Regions from separate parts of the Photobacterium damselae subsp. damselae genome, predicted to be linked through region 1. Evidence: predicted binding sites of a transcription regulator. Region 1 holds the regulator's gene; each other region holds the start of a gene.
What was found. The regulator CRP, encoded in region 1, controls carbon source genes, mostly activating them, when cyclic AMP is high. The targets are predictions, from matches to a motif close to TGTGANNNNNNTCACA.

Region 1 (7,569 bases):
GAATAAAAATACTTCATTGTTTCACTGTTTTGATGCATAACTAAGCATAACGTTTGCGATTAAAGAAACGTTATTGAGATAAAAAGAATATTCTGCGCTTGGAAATGGTTAAAAAAATGTAAATACTAAGGTTAACCCCTTAATCACAAAAGGAAGGTGTGATGATGGCTGAAAACAAAGTACAACGTAATGTGTTCGACCAGGTGATGGTGCCTTGTTACTCACCGATGGCGATGATCCCTGTTCGTGGTGAAGGTTCCCGAGTATGGGATCAAGACGATAAAGAATATATTGATTTTGCCGGTGGTATTGCCGTGAGTTGTCTTGGTCACTGTCATCCTTCTTTAGTTCAGGCTCTGACCGAACAAGCGCAAAAACTGTGGCATTTAAGTAATGTGATGACAAATGAGCCCGCTTTAGAGTTGGCTCAATTATTGGTTGCTAACACGTTTGCCGATAAAGTGTTTTTTGCTAACTCTGGAGCGGAGGCGAATGAAGCTGCGCTCAAATTAGCAAGACGCTATGCTGTGGATCATTTTAATACTGATAAAGACCAAATCATCGCATTTAAACAGGGGTTTCATGGTCGAACCTTCTTCACTGTGACCGTCGGTGGGCAGAGCAGTTACTCCGATGGCTTTGGCCCCAAACCGCAAGCGGTAATCCATCTTCCTTATAATAATCTAGATGCTCTATCGCAAGTTATCTCCGATAAAACCTGTGCCGTTATGATGGAACCTCTACAAGGCGAAGGTGGGATCATTTCACCAGATGCTGAATTTATTCAAGGTGTACGTGAGCTGTGTGATAAACACCAAGCCTTACTTATCTTTGATGAAGTGCAAACGGGTAACGGTCGTACTGGTTCTTTATATGCTTATCAACAACTGGGGGTTACGCCAGATATTTTGGCCACTGCAAAATCATTAGGAGGTGGTTTTCCTATCGGTGCGATGTTAACAACCGAAGCTATCGCCCAGTCAATGAAGGTTGGCACTCACGGTTCGACATATGGTGGTAATCCTCTAGCTTGTGCCGTTGCTAAAGCTGCGATCAGTGAAATTATTAAACCTGAATTGTTAGCTGGCGTGAAAGAGCGTGAGTCATGGTTTAAAAAGGGGCTCGCAGATATCAATCAACGTTATCCTATCTTTCAAGATATTCGAGGACATGGCTTACTGCTTGGCGCTGAATTAGTCCCTGAATGGCATGGCCGAGCTCGAGATATCTTATTGGCAGCCGGTGAGCAAGGGCTACTGGTTTTAGTGGCAGGTCCTAATGTGGTGCGCTTTACTCCCTCTTTAGTGATCAGCAAATTAGAGGTTGAACAAGGATTGGCTCGACTCGAACAAGCCATTGCTCAGCTTTATCAAAATCACTAGCTTAGCCATAATTTGAACGGCTCATATAAGCATGGTTGGCATTGACCATGCTTTGCTAAAGAGCGTCATCTCTGCATACATCAATGAGCATAGGAGGGAATATTATGCTGGTTGTTCGTCCTATATCGGTTCAAGATTTTGAGGCACTAAAATTATGTGCACAAGAGTCTGGTCATGGGTTTACTTCTCTACCTGTTAATGATGAGCTGTTGCAACGTCGAATTGATAATTCAGTACGCAGTTTCAATAAGAGAGTCACCCAACCTTGTAGTGAAGGTTATTTGATGGTGGCAGAAGACAGTGAAACGGGAGAAATCGCTGGGACAACAGGGATTGAGGCGGCCATTGGTTTAGACGTTCCGTTCTATTCTTATCACATCAGCAAAGTGGTGCATTCATCGCGTAAACTCAATGTGCACAATGTGGTGAAAGTACTGACTTTTGGTAATAACTACACAGGAAACAGCGAGCTTTGTACGCTCTTTTTGCGTAATGAGTGGCGCCAAGGTTTGAATGGTCGGCTGTTATCAAAAGCGCGTTTTATGTTGATGGCAGAATATCCTGAACGGTTTTCTGAGGTGGTATTTGCTGAGATGCGAGGTGTTTCTGATGAGCATGGGAACTCACCATTTTGGCACTGGCTTAAAGAACACTTTTTTTCAATAGATTTTACTCAAGCTGATTATTTAACGGGGATTGGTAAGAAAGGGTTTATTGCCGATCTGATGCCCAAACTGCCTATTTATGTCAATTTACTTAGCCCTGAGGCCCAAGCGGTGATAGGCCAAGTTCATCCTCAAACGCTTCCAGCCTTAAAACTTTTAGAACAAGAGGGGTTTTGTAATCGAGGTTATGTCGATATTTTTGATGCAGGACCTACCGTTGAATGTGATGTTCGTAATATTGAATCGGTACGTCACTCGCAACGGGCAAAAGTGAAAATTGGTGAGCCTAGTTTGCGCCGCCAGTATCTTATCAGTAATACCTCATGTAAAGATTTCCGAGCCGTTGCCGCACCTCTATCATTTGATGAGGAAAACCAAACCGTGGTGTTATCTCAGCAAGTTGCTGACGCTTTGCGGGTTACGACAGGAAACAGTATTCGCTTTGTTGCGCTAACTTAAGGAGGCGACAATGAGTCAATGGATTGCAGGACAATGGATAGCAGGGCAGGGAGAGACTCATATTTCTCTCAATCCTTATACTGAACAAGCAATATGGCAAGGAAATGAAGCCACTTACGAGCAAGTTCATCAAGCCATTGAAGCGGCAAGGGTTGCTTGGTTAACATGGCGTAACCGAGACTTTTCTGAGCGACGAGCTTATGTTGAACGCTTTGCTCAATTGATTACCGAACATCAAGAGCAGCTCGCTTACACCATCGCTGAAGAAACTGGTAAGCCGTTATGGGAAACCAAAACTGAAGTCAGTGCAATGGTGGGGAAGGCGGCCATTTCGGTACGAGCTTATCAAGAGAGAACTGGGCTTTCTCGACAACAACAAGGGAACAACACTATGGTGTTACGCCACCGACCTCTTGGTGTAATGGCCGTGTTTGGGCCTTATAACTTTCCCGGTCATCTGCCAAATGGTCATATTATTCCAGCACTTTTAGCTGGCAATACGGTGGTGTTTAAACCTTCAGATCTGACGCCAAAAACCGCAGAAGTCACAATGAAATTATGGCAGCAAGCTGGATTACCTGATGGCGTAATTAACTTAGTTCAAGGTGGCCGAGCAACTGGAGAAGCTCTAGCCCAATCTCCACTGATTGATGGGTTACTTTTTACGGGTAGTGCGCAAACTGGCCATTTACTTCATCAGCAATTAGCGGGACAACCAGAGAAAATGCTCGCGTTGGAGATGGGAGGTAATAACCCACTGATTGTAACTGACTTGTGCAGTGATGATATTAATGCAACCGTTTATACCATAGTGCAGTCAGCATTTTTGAGTGCAGGTCAGCGCTGTACTTGTGCCCGTCGACTGTATCTCCCTATTGGTGATAAAGGTGATGCTTTACTTGAACAACTGGTTAATGTGACCCAACAACTGCATGTTGGTGACCCATTTTCCGCTGAGCAACCTTTTATGGGGCCGCAAATATCAAGTGGGGCTGCAGATAAAATACTATCGGCTCAAGCATATTTAGCCACGTTAGGTGCTGAGGTACTCCTAGCGGCTAAGCGAGGAAAAGGGGCCATTATTACCCCTGCTATTTTGGATGTAACTAAGTTAGTTACGCTTCCAGATGAAGAGTACTTTGGCCCTTTACTGCAAGTGATTCGCTACAGCAGTTTTGAGCAAGCGGTCGAATTGGCCAATCAAACTCGATATGGCTTATCTGCTGGATTGATTTCACTGGATGATGGGCAGTGGGACTACTTTGTTGCCAATATTCGAGCCGGTATTGTTAATCGTAATCGACCATTAACCGGAGCCAGTGGCAGTGCTCCATTTGGTGGGCTTGGTGCCTCTGGCAATTTACGTCCGAGTGCATATTATGCCGCGGATTATTGCGCCTACCCGATGGCCTCCGTTGAAGGGGATGATGTCGAATTGCCTGAGCAGTTACTTCCCGGAATTGTGCTACCTTAAATAGAATCCAAGTGATATCAAGGAGTCGATATGGAGCGAGCCCAATTGTTATTTTCCCAGTTGTGGCAAGATTACATTACCCGGTTATGTCCTTCTGCTGAGAAAGTTCAGCAGTTGCTGACAGAAGATGATCCTCTGATGAACGATCATATTGCTTTGCGCACCTATAACTTGCCTCGTTGCGGGTTAGATCGGGTAGCTGCAGCTTTTATCGCGGTAGGATATGAGCCAAAAGGTCAGTATAAGTTTGAGGAAAAGAAACTGTATGCTGAGCACTTTGAACATCCAAATCCAGTTTTGCCCAAGGTTTTTATTAGTGAGCTCCAGTTAGGGCAGTGTTCTAGCCAATTACAACTGTTGGTACGCAAACTGTTAGACCAAGTTCCCCATGGCTATTTTTCTAACTCAATGTTTTTATCCCAAGGAAGACCGTGGACGTTGAGTTATCAAGAATATCAAATGTTAGCTCAAGAGAGTGAATATGCAGCTTGGGTAGCGGCCCATGGTTTTGGCGCTAATCATTTTACCGTCAGTATTAATCCACTGGAGCAATTTACTGAAGTGGCGGAAGTGAATCATTATCTGACTCACAATGGTTTTGCGATTAACCAAGCTGGTGGCGCAGTAAAAGGTAGTGCTGCATTAATGTTGGAGCAATCTTCAACCATGGCAGATAAAGTTATGGTGGAGTTTAGCGATGGGAAGCAGCTAATACCGGGTGGTTTTTATGAGTTTGCTAAACGATATCCGATGGCAAATGGCGATCTCTTTTCTGGATTTGTAGAAGCTTCAGCCAATCGTATTTTTGAAAGCACTTACCAAAGTAATGAGAATTGATGAGGTATTAGCTTAGGTTGGTAGTATTTGGACGACTGAGTATGATTTAGGTGCGGTGGCGTTTTCCGTACCTAAATCATTTGGACTGAAGTTAATTAATATTAGCGTTCAAGAGGGGTTGCCCAATAAGGCGTTTCTTCGCTAAATGATCGAGCTTGCGGCGGTTGCTGAGAGAGAAGATAGCGACGGGAAGTAAATCCTGTCATTTCTACAGTAGCAGGAAGATCCATAATGATGGCGGTTGCCGGACTCTGTCCATGGTCGGTGAAGCGTTCAATATCCATATATCACACTCAATGCTTAAATTATTGGTTCGCATTAACTGTAGCAAAACTTTTCTTTGCTGCAAGTGAAGAGTCTGTGACAGTGGTGGCTATTTAGGCACAAAAAAACCGCATAGTAGAATATGCGGTTTTTTTTGTATCTCGTGAGCTATAAAGCTTAACGAGTACCGTATACAACGATGGTCTTACCGTGAGCAGAGATTAGATTCTGCTCTTCTAGCATTTTCAGAATACGACCCACTGTTTCACGAGAACAACCAACGATTTGGCCGATTTCTTGACGAGTGATCTTAATCTGCATACCGTCTGGGTGAGTCATTGCATCTGGCTGTTTAGCCAAGTTTAGCAATGTCTGAGCGATGCGACCTGTTACGTCAAGGAATGCAAGGTCACCCACTTTTTGGCTAGTCACTTGTAGACGACGAGCCATTTGCGCTGAAAGACGCATTAAGATATCTGGGTTCACTTGAATTAGTTGGCGGAACTTTTTGAAAGAGATCTCAGCAACTTCACATGGGGTTTTAGCACGAACCCATGCAGTACGCTCTTGACCTTCTTCAAATAAGCCTAGCTCACCAATAAAGTCACCTTGGTTTAGGTAAGACAGGATCATCTCCTTGCCTTCTTCATCCTTGATTAACACCGCAACAGAACCTTTCACAATGTAGTAGAGAGTTTCTGCTTTCTCACCCGCGTGAATCAAAGTGCTCTTTGACGGGTACTTGTGAATGTGGCAATGGGAAAGAAACCACTCAAGAGTTGGATCTGTTTGAGGTTTACCTGGAACCATATTTATAACTTCCTCTGCATTTGTTGCCTAACAACGCATTCCTTTTAAGTCTAAGGGCCAAAGGACTACTCGTTGACAGGGTATTCATATCGCTGCAATTTGCAAGCTTCTTTGAATAGTTACAGAGTGTATCCTTTTTCTTTGGGTTTTTCTTGATATTAATCTAACGGAGTCGCTCATTTTGTACTCATAAGTGTGCACATGATCACACCGTTAGCAGTTAATTATAAATTGCTTAATATTTCATCACAAAACTTTGGTTGAAAGTGTGCTACAAGTCATACTTCATTTTGCGACGCTGGCTTAAATTTAGAGGTTTACACCTGCTGTTTTATCATCAAGAATGAGGTTTAAAACGTATATTCTGTCTGAAAATGGAGTCAAAGATGCAGTCACGAGTGAAATGGGTTGAAGGGATGACGTTCTTAGGTCAATCAAGCTCAGGCCATAGTGTTGTGATGGATGGTAATGGTGGTGATAAAGCGCCAAGTCCAATGGAATTAGTCTTAATGGCAGCAGGTGGTTGCAGTTCTGTTGATGTGGTTGAAGGATTAAAATCAGCAGGACAAAAAATTACAGCTTGTGAGGCTCAAATTTCAGCGACTCGTCGTGAACAAGCGCCTCGTCTTTTTACACAAGCTAACTTACATTTTGTGGTGACAGGCGTTGATCTTGATGAAGCATTAGTCGCTCAAACTGTAGCTAATTCTCTAGAAAAATACTGCTCTGTCTGCTTGATGCTAGGTAAAGGCGTTGAGTTGACTCACTCCTACCAAGTGGTTGCTGCATAAGCTTTGTTATAACTATGGCGAGAATCTTTATCTCGCCATACGGTTTTCTTTAGCCTATTTTTCCTTTTTCGATCAACTGCTGTAATAGTGGTCGCATGATCAATTCCATCGCAAATCCCATTTTACCGCCAGGTACAACTAAGGTGTTATGGCGAGACATAAAGGCACCTTGGATCATTGCCAATAAATAGGGGAAATCGACATTTTTCAGCCCACGGAAACGGATTACAACAAAGCTTTCATCGAGTGTTGGTATGCCTTTGGCGCTAATAGGGTTTGAGGTATCAACCGTGGGGACTCGCTGAAAGTTGATATGGGTTCGAGAAAACTGAGGGGTGATATAATTGAGGTAATCATCCATCGAGCGAACGATAGATTCTGTGACTGCTTCTCGTGAATGGCCGCGATCTCGGGTGTCACGGACTATTTTTTGAATCCACTCTAAATTTACAATGGGCACCATGCCGATCAGTAGATCCACATGCTGAGCAACATTGATATCACCATCAACCACACCGCCATGTAACCCTTCGTAAAACAGGAGATCTGTGTTCTCTGCCAGTTGTTGTTTAGGGGTGAACGTTCCAGGCATTTGATTATAAGGAACCGCCTCATCAAAGGTATGAAGATAACGACGATACTCCCCAGAGCCATCTTCGCCATACTGCTTAAAAAATTGTTCAAGTAGGGGAAAGTCGTTGGCTTGAGGCCCAAAATAACTGATATGTCGACCTTGTTCTTTTGCTTTACGGATTTCGACATCCATTTCAGGACGGGTGAAACGGTGAAAGCTATCACCCTCAAGCCATGCCGCTTTAATGTTCATCATATTAAACATTTTACGAAACGCTTCTGAAGTCGTTGTCGTACCGGCTCCTGATGAACCA
Region 2 (7,569 bases), 1.3 Mb from region 1:
TTTCGATTTCCATGAACCAAGGCGGCATCTACACTGTGTTTATCTAAATTAAAGCATCCAATTAGATTAGACATTCGAATATCAATATCAGGCGCATATTGTTGAAAGCTTTCAACTCTTGGGATCCACCAATGCAATGCTAATGAGTTCACCATATTTAATGTCAGGTGCTCTTCTGTTTTACTGGCCAATAATTCTTCAGTGGCACTTACTATTTGCTCAAATGCTGGAGCAATTTTATCGTAATAGCGCTTCCCCTCATCATTAAGCTGTACCCTACGACCAATACGCTCAAACAAAGGTCTTTCCAGCATAATTTCTAATGACTTTATCGACTGACTGATCGCTGAATGGCTCACGTGTAATTCATTAGCAGCTACACTCATGCTTCCCGTTTGTGCTACTGCAATAAATGAATTAATCGATTTTAAAGGCAACGCTCTTTTCATCTGTAAGTTTTCCTTACATGACTGGTTAAAATTACTCGCTATTAGTTTACCATTAATCGGCGTAACATTGCTTTCTATAAACGGAGGCAACCATGCTCAAAATTGATCGCGCTGTACAATATATGCTGTTATCTACCTTAAGTTTATCAGCAACTGGACTACTGGCTAAACTTCTTAGTAATCAGCTCCCCATTCCATGGTTTAGTTTCTTACGCTTTTCTATGCCAGCATTAATACTCCTTGTAGTTTTAAGTTTTACTAACATAAAATTGCCATCAAAGCAGGAGTTTAAACCATTACTAACTCGCGCATTATGTATTGGTTTGTGTCAGTTATGTTTTCTAAAATCACTCCAAACACTCTCGTTGGTTGAAAGTGTTGTTCTTTTTGCTACTGGCCCTTTATTTATGCCAATCTTGGAACGACTTTTCTTTAAAGTTCGCATCAATGTTTGGAATATTGCAGCATTAATTGTCACGTTTGTGGGAGTGATTTTACTTGCTGGTCATAGCGGTGAAATGAAATGGCGATTTGATATTTTACTTGGCATTGCAGGTGGTATTTTTAATGCGGGTTCTCAATTAGCGCTTTATCGTTCATCTAAAAGTACATTATCACCTAAAGAGATCAATTTCTGGTGCTTTGCCTGTGCCGCTGTCTTTGTTCTTCCGATTGCTCTGTTTAGTTCAAGCGAATTTCATTTCGTTTCTCTGATCAGTTCAAATCAAGGTCTGCATCAACTACTCTTTTTAGTCATGATGGCACTGCTGGTTATTAATACTCAAGTCAATCGAGCTAAGGCTTATAAATTGGCACACAGCGGATCACAATTAGCACCTTTAATCTTCACTAACTTAGTATTCTCAACCATCTGGCAATTTGTCTTCTTTCAGCAAACCTTCACCCACCAGCAAATCTTTGGATTGAGTTTAATTGTGGTCGCAACTATGACAAACAGCCTGCTGCCTAATTGGTTAAAGAAGCAAAAAGTAGAGAAATTACACAAGAAAGTGGCTTAGAAAGTTGTCTTTGATGATGAAGCTATTGAGTTTCTTGTTTGTATGGATAAGAGACTTATGAGATTGGTGTCTACTTTATACGGGACGCTCAATGCTGCTTTGCCTGAATATTGATATGTATTAAATACCAACTAACAAACTTTCTTCTGAAGTAGTCAACAGCATCACTACTAATTACTTCAATAAGAAAATCTTATATTTTATATCGCAATCAGAATCGGGTTATTGCTATTAAAATGTTTGTAATGCCTATTCAACTATGTATCTTTGTAACCAACTCCCATCATCCCCACTGAAATTCTCTGTCGAAAATAACGAAATCACCGGCTTTATTTTCGCTAAAAACTTGCCTCTATTAGGTCAGTTACGGGATACTTAGCCTTATAACGTACTGCTTTAATAAAATATTAAGTTGTTATGCTACTTGTCAGTGATTGCGGTAACTTGATATTGAGCCAACGGCTTTTGGGAAAAATATGAAAAAAACTAACGAACCAAGCTTATACTGGATTGATTACGAAACTTTCGGCGCAAGCCCTGCGACCGATCGTCCATGTCAGTTTGCCGGTATTCGTACAGATATAGATCTCAATATCATCGGTGAACCACTCGTTATCTACTGCAAACCGCCTCATGATTACCTGCCATCTCCAGAGGCTTGTTTAATCACAGGGATCACCCCACAAGAAGCCAATGAAAAAGGTCTCTCAGAGCCTGAATTTATTGCTCGTATTCACGAAGAACTCTCAAAACCTAATACTTGTGTTGTGGGTTACAATAACGTTCGTTTTGATGATGAAGTCACTCGTTATACTTTATACCGTAACTTTTATGACCCATACGGTTGGAGTTGGCAGCAAGGTAATTCGCGTTGGGACTTACTGGATATTATGCGTACTTGTTACGCGCTGCGCCCTGACGGTATCAACTGGCCAACCGATGATGAAGGCCTACCAAGCTTCAAGCTAGAAAAACTCTCCGTAGCAAATGGCATTGAACACAGTAATGCCCACGATGCGATGGCTGATGTGTATGCAACTATTGAAATGGCAAAGTTAGTTAAACAAAATCAACCTAAGCTGTTTGATTACCTATTCAATAATCGCCATAAAAACAAGCTGCAGCAACTTATTGATGTGGTTAATCTTACCCCGCTAGTCCACGTTACAGGTATGTTTGGTATCGTATGTGGCAATACTAGCTGGATTGTGCCGATTGCATGGCATCCAGATAATAAAAATGCCGTGATTACCATTAACCTAGCGCAAGACCCAACACCACTGATTGAATTAGATAGTGAAACCATTCGTACTCGTCTATATACAAAACGTGCCGATCTAACAGCCGATGAATTGCCGATCCCGCTAAAAGAAGTTCATCTCAATAAATGCCCTATTTTAGCTCCAGCAAAAACGCTAACAGCAAATGATGCAGACCGTTTAGATATTGATCGTGAGCAGTGCTTAAAAAATCTGGCTCTTATTAAGCAACACCCAGAAATTCGAGAGAAAGTTTTAGAGGTATTTAGCGTTAAACGTGAGTTTGATAATCACGATAACGTAGATACCATGTTATATGATGGTTTCTTCTCTCATGCCGATCGTGCAGCGATGGATATCATTCGGGAAACGGCACCGGAAGAGTTAGCAAACTTACAGTTAGAAGTGGCCGATAAACGTATTAAACCACTGCTTTTCCGCTATCGCGCTCGTAACTTCCCAATGACCTTAAGTTACGAAGAACAAACACGCTGGAAGCACCACTGCCAAGATTATTTTGAAGCGAATATTCCACGTTATATGGAAAATTTTGAACAGGTTGCATTAGATAATCAAAGTGATGAGAACAAGATGGCAATACTGCACAAACTTGGCCAGTATATTTCTACTCTCTGCTGATATCAGTAGTCCATTATCTTGATTATAAGACAGATCTGTATTCTCTAATGCAGATCTGTTTTTTTTATTAATATTAAACAAGATATGTCATTTATTTTGCATACAAAAACATGGTCAGTTCTCAAATTTTACTGAGGTGTTCATGGTTGCGAAAATTAAAACAAAGTCATTCTGCTTTGGTGGCGTTAGGTTTATACCAGAAAACCGACAAATCACATGGGACAAAGACAAAAGTTGCTTTTTATCTGAACATGAAAACCGCCTACTCTGCACTCTCTGTTCCTGTGCAGGAGAAGTCGTCAGCATTCAAACGTTATATCAAAAAACATTTATCGAAATAGACCCATTTGAAGATTGTGATCAGCAATATGATCTTAATTTGTTATTGATGGCGTTATCTAAAAAGCTCAATTATCGCGGGCAAATGCTCATCCCAATCCATGTGATACCCAGCTTTGGTTATCGCGTCCCGCTACCGCATAGAAAATCGCAATCCACACATAAACCCATATTACAAAAATCATTTCCATCAACTCAAAATGAATCAGATACAGTAAGTTGTATCAATTTGGTTAAATTTTGTCAGCAGCATAAAAAACCAGTTCTAATTTCGGTATTTTTGCTAATACTTTTTGTACTATTTACAAAGATAATTTAGAAGAGTTTCAAATATTTCAGTCAATTAACAAAAAATATAAATTTTCTGCTATCGTTTCTTATACGGTAATAGTTTTGATCTTTTTATCAGTAAACAATGCAAAAAGTGTGGCAAAGCTCACATTTTATTTGTATGATGAATTAAAATTTTGTTGATTCCCAATTTGAACTTAAATGAACTACTTACGATCTTTCGCCATTGTGATGATCTGCTATTTCTTAGGACAAGGAATACAGTATCTAACCCATCTACCAATACCAGGTAGCATTATTGGTCTATTTATTCTCTTTACCGCGTTATGTTTAGGCGTGTGTCCGACCTCTTGGGTAGAAAGCACGTGTAATTTATTAATCAAACACATGGCACTGCTGTTTGTTCCAGTTGGTGTTGGCTTAATGAATTATCTGGATCTTATTTCCAACAACGTTGCGGTTATTGCAGCAAGTACTTTCGGTAGCACATTCATTGTTCTCGTTGTTTTAGGTCTTGCCGTGCACCATAAGGAGAAAGACAAATGATCTGGTTAGTTGCAACTTTGGTCTGCTTCTATGTAGCACGATACATTTCAGGCAAAATTAAAAACCCGCTATTAAACCCTTTATTGATCACGTTAATTGTTCTTATCGTACTGCTTAAATGGTTACAGGTACCTTACGAGGTTTATTTTGCCGATAACAAAATCATCAACTTCTTGTTGGGTCCTGCTGTTGTTGCGCTTGCCTTACCGCTGTACCAGCAATTGGCACATATTCGTAGTAAATGGAAAACCATTATGACCGCATGTTTTGTCGGTAGTGTGTTATCCATGACATTTGGTACGGCTATTGCGTTTTGGATGGGAGCAGATGCCCAACTTGCCGCCAGTATTTTGCCAAAATCCATTACTACCCCATTAGCTATGGCTGCATCTCAACAGATCGGTGGTATTCCTTCGATCACTGCCGCAATGGTTATTTTGGTTGGTATCTTTGGCGCTGTGTTGGGTTATCCGATTATGAAGCTGCTTAAAATTGAACATCCTCTCGCAAAAGGATTATCAATGGGTACTGTATCGCACGCATTAGGGACAGCAAAAGCGGCTGAAGAAGATTACCAAGAAGGGGCATTTAGCTCATTGGCATTGGTTATCTGCGGCATTATGACAACAATTTTAGCGCCTATATTGTTCCCAATACTGGTTCATTTATTTAGCTAATAAACTTGTGAATGAAATCGAATTCATAAGTTATTTCTCTGCATTTTTGGGAGAGAAGTCAAAAAACCTGTGTGACGCCTCTCTCAGAAATGCAAATCATGAAACACTCTAAATACATACGTGATCTAGATCACAAATCAATTTAGCGAGCTTGTCTACAATGTTTCTCCATCAACTATACGGAGTGACAACTCATGCACGCTAAAGTAATGGATGCTTTAGGTAATCTTCCGACCGAGTTAAAAACGGTTTTACTGCCTATTATTGAAGATCCTCAATTTGACGCAACCATCAGTCCTGATCAGTTTGACTATTTGTTATCTCAAACTCAAATGTCCGATTCCGATCTTCGCGTTGCCCTCCTTCCTATTGCTGCTGCTTATTCTGTTGCTCCTATTTCTAATTTCTACGTTGGTGCCATTGTTCGTGGTCTTTCTGGCCGCCTATACTTTGGGGCAAATATGGAAATTACTGGCGCATCTCTTTCTCAAACTGTTCATGCAGAGCAATCAGCAATTAGCCATGCATGGGTAAAAGGTGAAACAGGTATTTCTGATATCACCATCAACTACAGCCCTTGTGGTCACTGCCGCCAGTTTATGAATGAGCTAACAACGGCTAAAGAACTTGAAGTGCAACTGCCGCAACGTGCCGCTAAAACACTGCAAGAATACCTTCCTGAATCATTTGGTCCTGCCGATCTACAAATTACTGATGCTCTATTGGCTGAAGTTAATAACGGTTTGGTTATTGAAGAGTCGGCAGAACTGGCACAGCAAGCGTGTAAAGCCGCCAACCGAGCGCATGCGCCTTACACCAAAAACTTCAGTGGTGTAGCACTTAAAGCCAATGATGGTCGTATTTTTACGGGTATGTATGCTGAAAATGCTGCATTCAACCCTAGCCTACCACCACTTCAAGTGGCATTGATTGGCATGAACATGGCTGGCTACACATTTGACAAGATTGTTGAGGCTGCTCTGGTTGAAAAGCAAGACAGTACCATTACCCACGTTAATGATACTCAAGCTCTACTAGAAGCTATTAACCCAGACATTCCTCTACTTTACGTTGCCGCTTAATCGCCAACGTTGATGATCAATTCTAGGCCGTCGATCTATTTTCAGCGGCCTTTTTGTTTTTAAAATTCAACTCTTGGCTACTTTTAATGCCGTTAGCCTGATTTCTCACACTTAATATATTAATCTCTGACATCTCAGCGTATTATCTAGCACATTTCCTAATGAACTTGATAACGGCTTAGTCTTCATGCCTCAATCACACAACCCAATTCAAGGTGCAAGTTGGATGTTAACCGCAGGACTTGCTTTTGCGATTGTTAACAGTTTAGCTCAGTACCTCAGTATCAAACTTGGTCTACCCTCAACGACTGTGGCACTTATTCAGTATTTTATTGCGCTGATTGCTATGCTCCCTTGGCTACATAGTTTAGGTTTACGACAAGCTCTACGTACTCAACATTTTGCAACCCACTGTTTCCGTGTATTTCTCTCTGTTATTGGCATTCAATTGTGGTTGTGGGCTCTTGCCTATCCAGTACCAATTTGGCAAGGCATTGCACTTCTGATGACTTCGCCGCTGTTTGCCACTATCGGCTCAGGCTTATTTTTGAAAGAAAAAGTCGGTGCCGCACGATGGATTGCAACTATTGCCGGTTTTATTGGTGCAATGATCATCTTAGAACCGTGGAGCGATAGCTTTAACTGGGCAACACTACTACCTGTTGGTGCAGCTTTCTTCTGGGCGTGTTATTCACTCATGGTTAAGAAGCAATCAAAACACGACTCACCAACAACCATTGTGGTTTATCTGTTAATTTTGATCACCCCATTTAATATCTTCTTAGCTGCACCTGATTTTACTATGCCATCTTCAGGTCTAACATGGGCCTTATTAGTAGCAGCAGGACTCTTAACCGGGCTTGCACAATGGGCTATCGCCAAAGCCTATGCGGTTGCAGATGCCTCTTTTGTTCAACCATTCGACCATGCCAAATTGCCTCTTAATGTGCTAGCAGGTTGGCTTGTCTTTGGTTGGGTTCCGCCCGGTCGTTTATGGCTAGGTGCTGCGATCATTATTTTATCCGTTGCGTTTATTACTCAATGGGAAAAAAGAAAATAATCCCTTTCTAACCTATTTAAGAGCGGCTTAGTCAGTCGCTCTTTTTTTATTCAATTAACAGGATAAATCCATAGAAACAAGCAAAATCACTAAAGCAAACGTTTGCGCAAGGTAAATAATTCGGTATGATGCCAGCCAACAACCATATTGATTAGCTCAAAAAAGGATTCATCATGCTTGGAACAGCTTTAACAAATAGTGCAACCCG
Region 3 (7,569 bases), 280 kb from region 1:
AGTACCGTTTAGCTCAGCGATGTGCTCGTATAGAGGCATGCCTTTCGCAGCAGCAGCAGCTTTTGCGTTTGCTAGAGATACAGCTAGGATTGCGTTAGCACCGAAGTTAGATTTGTTTTCAGTACCGTCAAGGTCGATCATGATCTGGTCGATTGCAGCTTGATCTTTCGCATCTTTACCTAGTAGAGCTTCAGCGATTGGGCCGTTAACAGCTGTAACAGCTTTAAGAACGCCTTTGCCTAGGAAACGAGACTTGTCACCGTCGCGTAGCTCAAGAGCTTCACGAGAACCAGTTGATGCACCAGATGGCGCAGCAGCCATACCTACGAAACCGCCTTCTAGGTGAACTTCTGCTTCAACTGTTGGGTTACCACGTGAGTCAATGATTTCACGACCTAGAATTTTAACGATCTTAGACATTGTGTTTCCTCTTTGCTTTATCTTCAAATTAAAAGCTAAAAAAATAGCTGCGGCTAAGTCGCTACAGCTATTATCCGTAATCCTTACTTGTTAAGCTCACCACGCTGGTGTTGACCAGCCGCCTTCACAAAGCCCGCAAATAGAGGGTGGCCATCGCGAGGCGTTGAAGTGAACTCAGGATGGAACTGAGCAGCCACAAACCAAGGGTGGTTAGGGATCTCAATGATTTCAACCAGTTTCTTGTCTGCAGATAGACCTGAAACTTTAAGGCCTGCTTTCTCTAGCTTAGGAAGCAGACTGTTATTCACTTCGTAACGGTGACGGTGACGCTCATAGATAGAAGGCTGAGCATATAAGTCACGAGCTTTTGTGCCATCTTGTAGATGACAAAGCTGTGCACCTAGACGCATTGTACCGCCTAGATCAGACTTTTCACTACGCTCTTCAACGTTACCTTCATTATCAACCCATTCTGTGATTAGACCAACAACTGGGTGAGTTGTATCTTGACTAAACTCAGTAGAGTGCGCGTCAGTCATACCCGCTACATTACGAGCGTATTCAATTAACGCTACTTGCATACCTAGACAAATACCTAGGTAAGGAATCTTGTTTTCACGAGCGTACTTAGCCGTTAGGATCTTACCTTCTACACCACGGTTACCAAAACCACCAGGTACAAGGATTGCATCTAGACCTTCAAGGATCTCAGTGCCTTTTGACTCAACATCTTGAGAGTCGATGTACTTAATCTTAACAGATAGGCGGTTCTTAAGACCTGCGTGCTTAAGCGCTTCGTTTACTGATTTATAAGCATCTGGTAGTTCAATGTACTTACCAACCATACCGATAGTTACTTCACCGGTTGGGTTCGCTTCTTCATAAATCACTTGTTCCCACTCAGCTAGGTTTGCTTCTGGAGCTGTAATACCAAAGCGCTGACATACAAGATCATCTAGACCTTGAGCTTTAATTAACTGAGGGATTTTGTAAATAGAATCTACGTCTTTCATTGAGATAACAGCTTTCTCTGGAACGTTACAGAATAGTGCAATCTTCGCACGCTCGTTCGCAGGGATCATACGATCTGAACGACAGATCAATACGTCAGGCTGAATACCGATAGACAGTAGTTCTTTAACAGAGTGTTGAGTTGGCTTAGTTTTCACTTCGCCCGCAGCTGCAAGGTAAGGAACTAGAGTAAGGTGCATAAACATCGCACGCTCACGGCCTAGCTCAACTGCTAGCTGACGAATAGCTTCCATAAATGGTAGAGACTCGATATCACCTACAGTACCGCCCACTTCCACGATAGCCACATCGTGACCTTTCGCACCCGCGATAACGCGAGATTTGATTTCGTTAGTGATATGAGGAATAACCTGAACTGTAGCACCTAGGTAATCACCACGACGCTCTTTGCGTAGTACGTCTGCATACACACGACCAGCAGTAAAGTTATTACGCTTAGTCATCTTAGTGCGGATGAAACGCTCGTAGTGACCTAAGTCAAGGTCGGTCTCTGCACCGTCTTCCGTAACGAATACTTCACCGTGCTGAATTGGGCTCATAGTGCCTGGATCAACGTTGATGTAAGGATCTAGTTTCATCATAGTCACGTCTAGACCACGTGCTTCTAGAATAGCCGCAAGAGATGCTGCAGCAATACCTTTACCTAGAGAGGAAACAACTCCGCCCGTAACAAAAATGTAATTCGTTGTCATGTTTAACCTGGAAGATTGGTGTAGAGGAATTAAAAAGTATCTGGACGGGAAATTAGTATACCAGACACCTTTTATTGCTACAACGTGAAAACTATCACAGCTACCCACGTTTTTTTTTGTTTCAAATCAATTAAGCTAACTAGTCACTCTAATTGCTTATTTTTGCAGCCATTAACCAATAAAAATTGGCAAATTAGCCTCAACCAAATTCTTTATTACGACCTGTGAAAAATCATTTTAGTTCCATTTTTTTCACTATATTCCACTCTTGGTCTAACTGCTCTAGTGAACAATTTGAAATTTCCATACCTTGTTCTAGCACATTTTTTTCAACTTTGCGAAATCTGCGCTCAAATTTTTTATTGGCTTTTTGCAGTGCTCGTTCCGGATTCACATTAAGGTGACGACTTAAATTCACCACTGAAAATAGGAGGTCGCCCATCTCCTCTTCAATTCGATTTTGATCAAGGGTGACTTGCTGAAATTCATCCATCACTTCATCTAGCTCTTCGACAACTTTTTCAGCAACAGGAGCTACACTATCCCAATCAAAGCCAAATTGGGCACATCGTTTTTGAATTTTATCGGCACGAGTAAGAGCAGGCATCGCCAACGGCACATTAGCCAATATACTATTATCGACCGCTTTATCTGCTCGCTCTTTGGCTTTTTCAGCCTCCCAATTAGCTTTCACTTCGGCTTCTGATGCAAACTGTTTATCGGCAAAGACATGAGGATGACGACGAGTAAGCTTTTCACAAATTCCGGCAACGACCTCATCAAAATCAAACAAATCTTGCTCTTTTGCCATTTGGCTATAGAACACGACTTGAAATAATAAATCCCCCAACTCTTCTTTTACATCGAGCCAATTTTGTTTTTCGATCGCATCAGCCACCTCATACGCCTCTTCAAGAGTATAAGGGACAATAGAATCAAAGCTCTGCTTAATATCCCAAGGGCAACCACGTTCTGGATCTCGCAATTGAGACATAATCACTAATAATTGTTCCATTTGAGATGATTTTTTATTGCCCATACCATTCACATTCTAAAAGGGCGCTTGCAATACTAGTTGCAAGCGCCTAAACATCGATAGTTAATACTAGAAAACTAATCTAGAAATTCATAGCGATGATCAATCATCATGGTGGCAATAGTCATTTTGATTACGTTCTTGACTATGATGGCAATGTTGATGATGGCTATTATTCTGATCATGGTGATGTTCACATGGATTTTGATGTGAGTGGTGATGGCCTCTACATCCTTGATGATGTGAATGATGATATTGGCAATCAGAATCATGTTCACAGTCAGAATCATATCGACAGCTAGAGTGATGGGAACAGGTATAACTATCATCGTTAGATGACTGAGCTAATGCATAGTGCGGCATAAGCAGTGATACAAGCAGCAACAAAGAACTTGTAAGACGCTTTTCAATCATAAGATTAAACAGTTTCGACTTCATAATATATCCTTTCATATTCATTATTTTGCTTGCTCCGCCATAAAAATATCGGACCCATTTTTCATCCCTTGCACACATAAAATAAAGGCCAATAACTGCTTTATTTCATGAGTTGGTATATTCATAAAATTATTATCAGGGATAAGAATTACCGAAATAAGTAAAAAAACACTTACAACGTTATTTTTTGCTAATAATTTAAATGGTGATTTTTTCATAATAGTTCTCTTGCAGCCTTATGAATAAGGTCACATTATTAATTCATCTTAATTATTACCCATGAATATAATTCATTAGAGTAACATTCTAAAACTAATCCTTATTCTGAACGTAAGAACACTCAGAAATAAATGAACTATTCTATTATTGGGGGGCGATATATTGATTTTATTACCGCAACTACAAGTGGTTCTTGAAGATATTCAATCGGTAAAAGATCACTGATCATCGCAATAACTAATGGAGGAAAATACAAGAGATGAAAGACATTACTACTAGAACGAGGCAATACGTGGCAACATGGGCAGTTTGCACAATCATGGCAACCATTGTCACACTGTAAGCAACAATGATCAGATTGTTGAGTCACATTCTGTTTTATCTGCTGTATATTTTTTATATTGAAGGAAGAAGAGACTAGATTATCAATTGAAAAATTTTGACTCATATATACAGAACTCACACTACTACTTAACAGTAATATTGCTGTAAATAATGCATAGAATATTTTATGTGAATTTGAAAAATACATATTGAGTCTTTATTTTTAAGTCAATCAAATATTATAGAGCTTATATATATGAGTCAACATCAAAAATTATTTAAGATCATTTAGTAATGATATTTATTTAACTAATAAATTAATACTATAATTTAATATTTTATAATAATCATTATGTTGTATAAAAAAACGGGTAGCACTGTGGCTACCCGTTATCTAATTATTGTGATGTTCTAGTATAGACGTTTAGCTTCTGCTACATCTTTAACTTGTTCGATTCGCTTTAAGACTCGACCAAGCACTTCTAGATCGGTTAATTCAAGTTCAAAGTCCATAATCGACATCTGTTTCTTAAAGTCAATTCGGCTCTTCATCCCAGAAACTTTCACCTTTTCATTAGAAAACGTATTGGTTAAATCTTTAATTAAACCGTTTCGCTCAGAGGCCGTCACTCGAACCGTGATGGTGTAGTTACCGGCATAACCGCCACCCCATACGGTATCAATGATTCGTTCTGGTGCATGATGGCGTAACTCATCTAACTGTTCACAATCACTACGGTGTACTGAAATACCTCGACCTTGAGTGACAAATCCTTGAATATCATCACCAGGAATTGGCTGACAGCAACGCGCTAAGTGCGTCATTAGGTTATCAACCCCTTCGACAACCACCGCATCACGTTGTGGTTTCTTGGCGGTTCGAGCTTTTACCTCGGTCAATTTCTCCAACAATTGCTGATCTTCTTCTTCAGCAGTTGGTTTATTTACCAGGGCATTAATATGGTTGATAACTTGGTTGATTCGGACATCACCACTACCGATGCCGGCAAACAGTTCATCTGGCGTTTTCACATTAAAGCGCTTAATCGCATACGCTTCCGCATCTTTTAATGTTGCACCAATTTTGGCTAACTCTTGCTCAAGAATTTCACGGCCAGCAATGATGTTTTTATCGCGATCTTGTTTACGGAACCAAGCATGAACCTTAGCTCGGGCACGACTCGAATTAACAAAGCCTAAGTTAGGGTTTAACCAGTCGCGCGATGGGTTGGGCTCTTTTTGGGTGATAATTTCAACCTGATCCCCCATCTGTAGGTGATATGTGAAAGGTACAATACGCCCTTCGACTTTAGCACCAATACAGCGGTGTCCCACTTCAGAGTGGATGTGATAAGCAAAATCTAATGGCGTTGCATTAAGCGGTAAGTCAACGACATCTCCCTTGGGAGTAAAAGCATACACGCGATCATCAAACACCTGGCTGCGTAACTCATCAAGCATTTCACCAGAGTCTGACATCTCCTCTTGCCATGCTAGAAGCTTACGTAGCCAGTTAATTTTTTCATCATACGCCGACTTAGCACCCGAAGAGGATCCTTCTTTGTATTTCCAGTGTGCCGCTACACCCAATTCAGACTCTTCATGCATCTGTTTAGTACGGATCTGAATCTCAATGGTTTTGCCTTCTGGGCCTAACACTACCGTATGAATTGATTGGTAACCATTTGGTTTTGGGTTAGCCACATAGTCATCAAATTCTTTTGGTAGATGACGATATTTGGTATGAACAACCCCGAGCGCGGCATAACAATCTTGCAATTGATCAGCAATAATACGCACCGCACGAACATCAAACAGTTCATCAAAGGCCAAATTTTTCTTCTGCATCTTACGCCAGATACTATAGATATGCTTAGGTCGGCCTTGTACTTCGGCTTTAATATTTGAAGCTTTCATGGCTTCAGATAAATCAGTCACAAAATGAGTAATGTAGTTTTCACGATCGATACGGCGCTCAGATAACTGCTTTGCTATCTGCTTATAGGTATCTGGGTGTTGATAGCGAAAAGCGTAGTCTTCAATTTCCCACTTGAGCTGACCGATACCTAAACGGTTTGCTAGCGGCGCATAGATATTGGCACACTCTTGTGCTGCAGTACGACGAACGGCATCTTCTTCATCTTTAACTTCGCGAAGATGACAAATACGTTCGGCTAATTTAATCACTACGCAGCGGAAATCATCCACCATCGACAGCAACATGCGACGAATATTATCAACTTGTCCAGGTTGCGCCGTTTCTTCGGTAGTTGATTTTAGTTGGCTAATGGCACACATCTGCTCAACGCCAACAACCATATGAGAAATTGTAATGCCATAGTCTTCAGTTAAAGCTTCGTGGCTATATAACCCCGCTTCAACCAAAGGAAATAGCATCGCAGCGACCAGTGTATCGGTATCCATACTTAGGGTAACTAAGATTTCCACCATCTCGCGACCGCGCCATAACAATAACGCGGCTGACTCTTCCTCTGTCACCAAGCTTAAACATCGCTCATAGGTAGACTTAATTTGCTCTGCCGTTGCCGACTCTTGCTGCAAACTATCAACCCATACAGCTAATTCAAACTTGGAATTTTCCTTTAAATGCGCCCCACGAACTGCGACCATTTTTCTATCCTGCTATCTTCTAAAATAGTGAAAACACGCCGTTCTGATACTGTTGTTTATTATTACTTAGAACGAACAAATAACGCCATTGACTCTAAATGTCCGGTATGAGGGAACATGTCCATCATACCCAATTGAGTTAGCTGATACCCTTTATGCAAAAGTATCTGACTATCACGAGCCAATGTGGCTGGATTACATGACACATAGACCACTTTTTCTGGAGCAAGTTTAACTACGTGTTCCATTACACCTGCAGCGCCAGCACGAGCAGGGTCAAGTAAAATCTTGTTAAATGGCTTCTTTGCCCAACTAAACTCAGTCACATCCTGTTCTAAGTTAGCTTGGAAAAACGCCGCATTATTAATTTGATTATATTGAGCATTGTCTTGTGCACGATGAACCATTTCATCAACACCTTCAACACCTACCAGTGTGTTTGCTCGTTTTGCCAGCGGTAAACTAAAATTACCTAAGCCACAAAATAGATCTAACACACGGTCATCAGCTTGAACATCTAGCCAATCTATTGCTTGCTTAACCATGGCAATATTGACGTCACGATTGACTTGAATAAAGTCTTTTGGTGAAAAATATAACTTTTGGCAGTCTAATTCATAATACGGGCGATCACCAAAAATCTGCTCAATTGAGTCTGCTGTTGGGGCCATAAACAACATAATTTGCTGGGATTTTGCAAACTCAAGTAGCTTACTCATATCAGCATCAGAGAAAGGTTGCAGATGACGAATCATCACCACTCGACCATTATCCGCT

Region 2: WAX86_RS07795 (CidA/LrgA family protein) is a predicted target of CRP. The motif match lies at 4,131-4,146, and genes of this name have one in related genera.
Region 3: WAX86_RS12460 (CTP synthase) is a predicted target of CRP. The motif match lies at 2,228-2,243, and genes of this name have one in related genera.

Annotation. Positions count from the first base shown of each region.
Region 1 is NZ_CP146970.1:3,028,260-3,035,828, reverse strand. It holds gene WAX86_RS13955 (aspartate aminotransferase family protein) at 162-1,382, shown strand; gene astA (arginine N-succinyltransferase) at 1,487-2,506, shown strand; gene astD (succinylglutamate-semialdehyde dehydrogenase) at 2,517-3,980, shown strand; gene WAX86_RS13940 (DUF1338 domain-containing protein) at 4,011-4,817, shown strand; gene WAX86_RS13935 (hypothetical protein) at 4,919-5,101, opposite strand; gene crp (cAMP-activated global transcriptional regulator CRP) at 5,259-5,891, opposite strand; gene WAX86_RS13925 (OsmC family protein) at 6,278-6,682, shown strand; gene WAX86_RS13920 (phosphoribulokinase) at 6,732-7,569, opposite strand, start outside.
Region 2 is NZ_CP146970.1:1,706,461-1,714,029, forward strand. It holds gene WAX86_RS07775 (LysR family transcriptional regulator) at 1-449, opposite strand, end outside; gene WAX86_RS07780 (DMT family transporter) at 542-1,468, shown strand; gene sbcB (exodeoxyribonuclease I) at 1,945-3,366, shown strand; gene WAX86_RS07790 (hypothetical protein) at 3,509-4,024, shown strand; gene WAX86_RS07795 (CidA/LrgA family protein) at 4,198-4,542, shown strand; gene WAX86_RS07800 (CidB/LrgB family autolysis modulator) at 4,539-5,219, shown strand; gene cdd (cytidine deaminase) at 5,414-6,301, shown strand; gene WAX86_RS07810 (DMT family transporter) at 6,489-7,361, shown strand; gene purT (formate-dependent phosphoribosylglycinamide formyltransferase) at 7,535-7,569, shown strand, end outside.
Region 3 is NZ_CP146970.1:2,751,435-2,759,003, forward strand. It holds gene eno (phosphopyruvate hydratase) at 1-420, opposite strand, end outside; gene WAX86_RS12460 (CTP synthase) at 504-2,144, opposite strand; gene mazG (nucleoside triphosphate pyrophosphohydrolase) at 2,377-3,183, opposite strand; gene WAX86_RS12470 (hypothetical protein) at 3,279-3,482, shown strand; gene WAX86_RS12475 (hypothetical protein) at 3,639-3,836, opposite strand; gene relA (GTP diphosphokinase) at 4,573-6,792, opposite strand; gene rlmD (23S rRNA (uracil(1939)-C(5))-methyltransferase RlmD) at 6,855-7,569, opposite strand, start outside.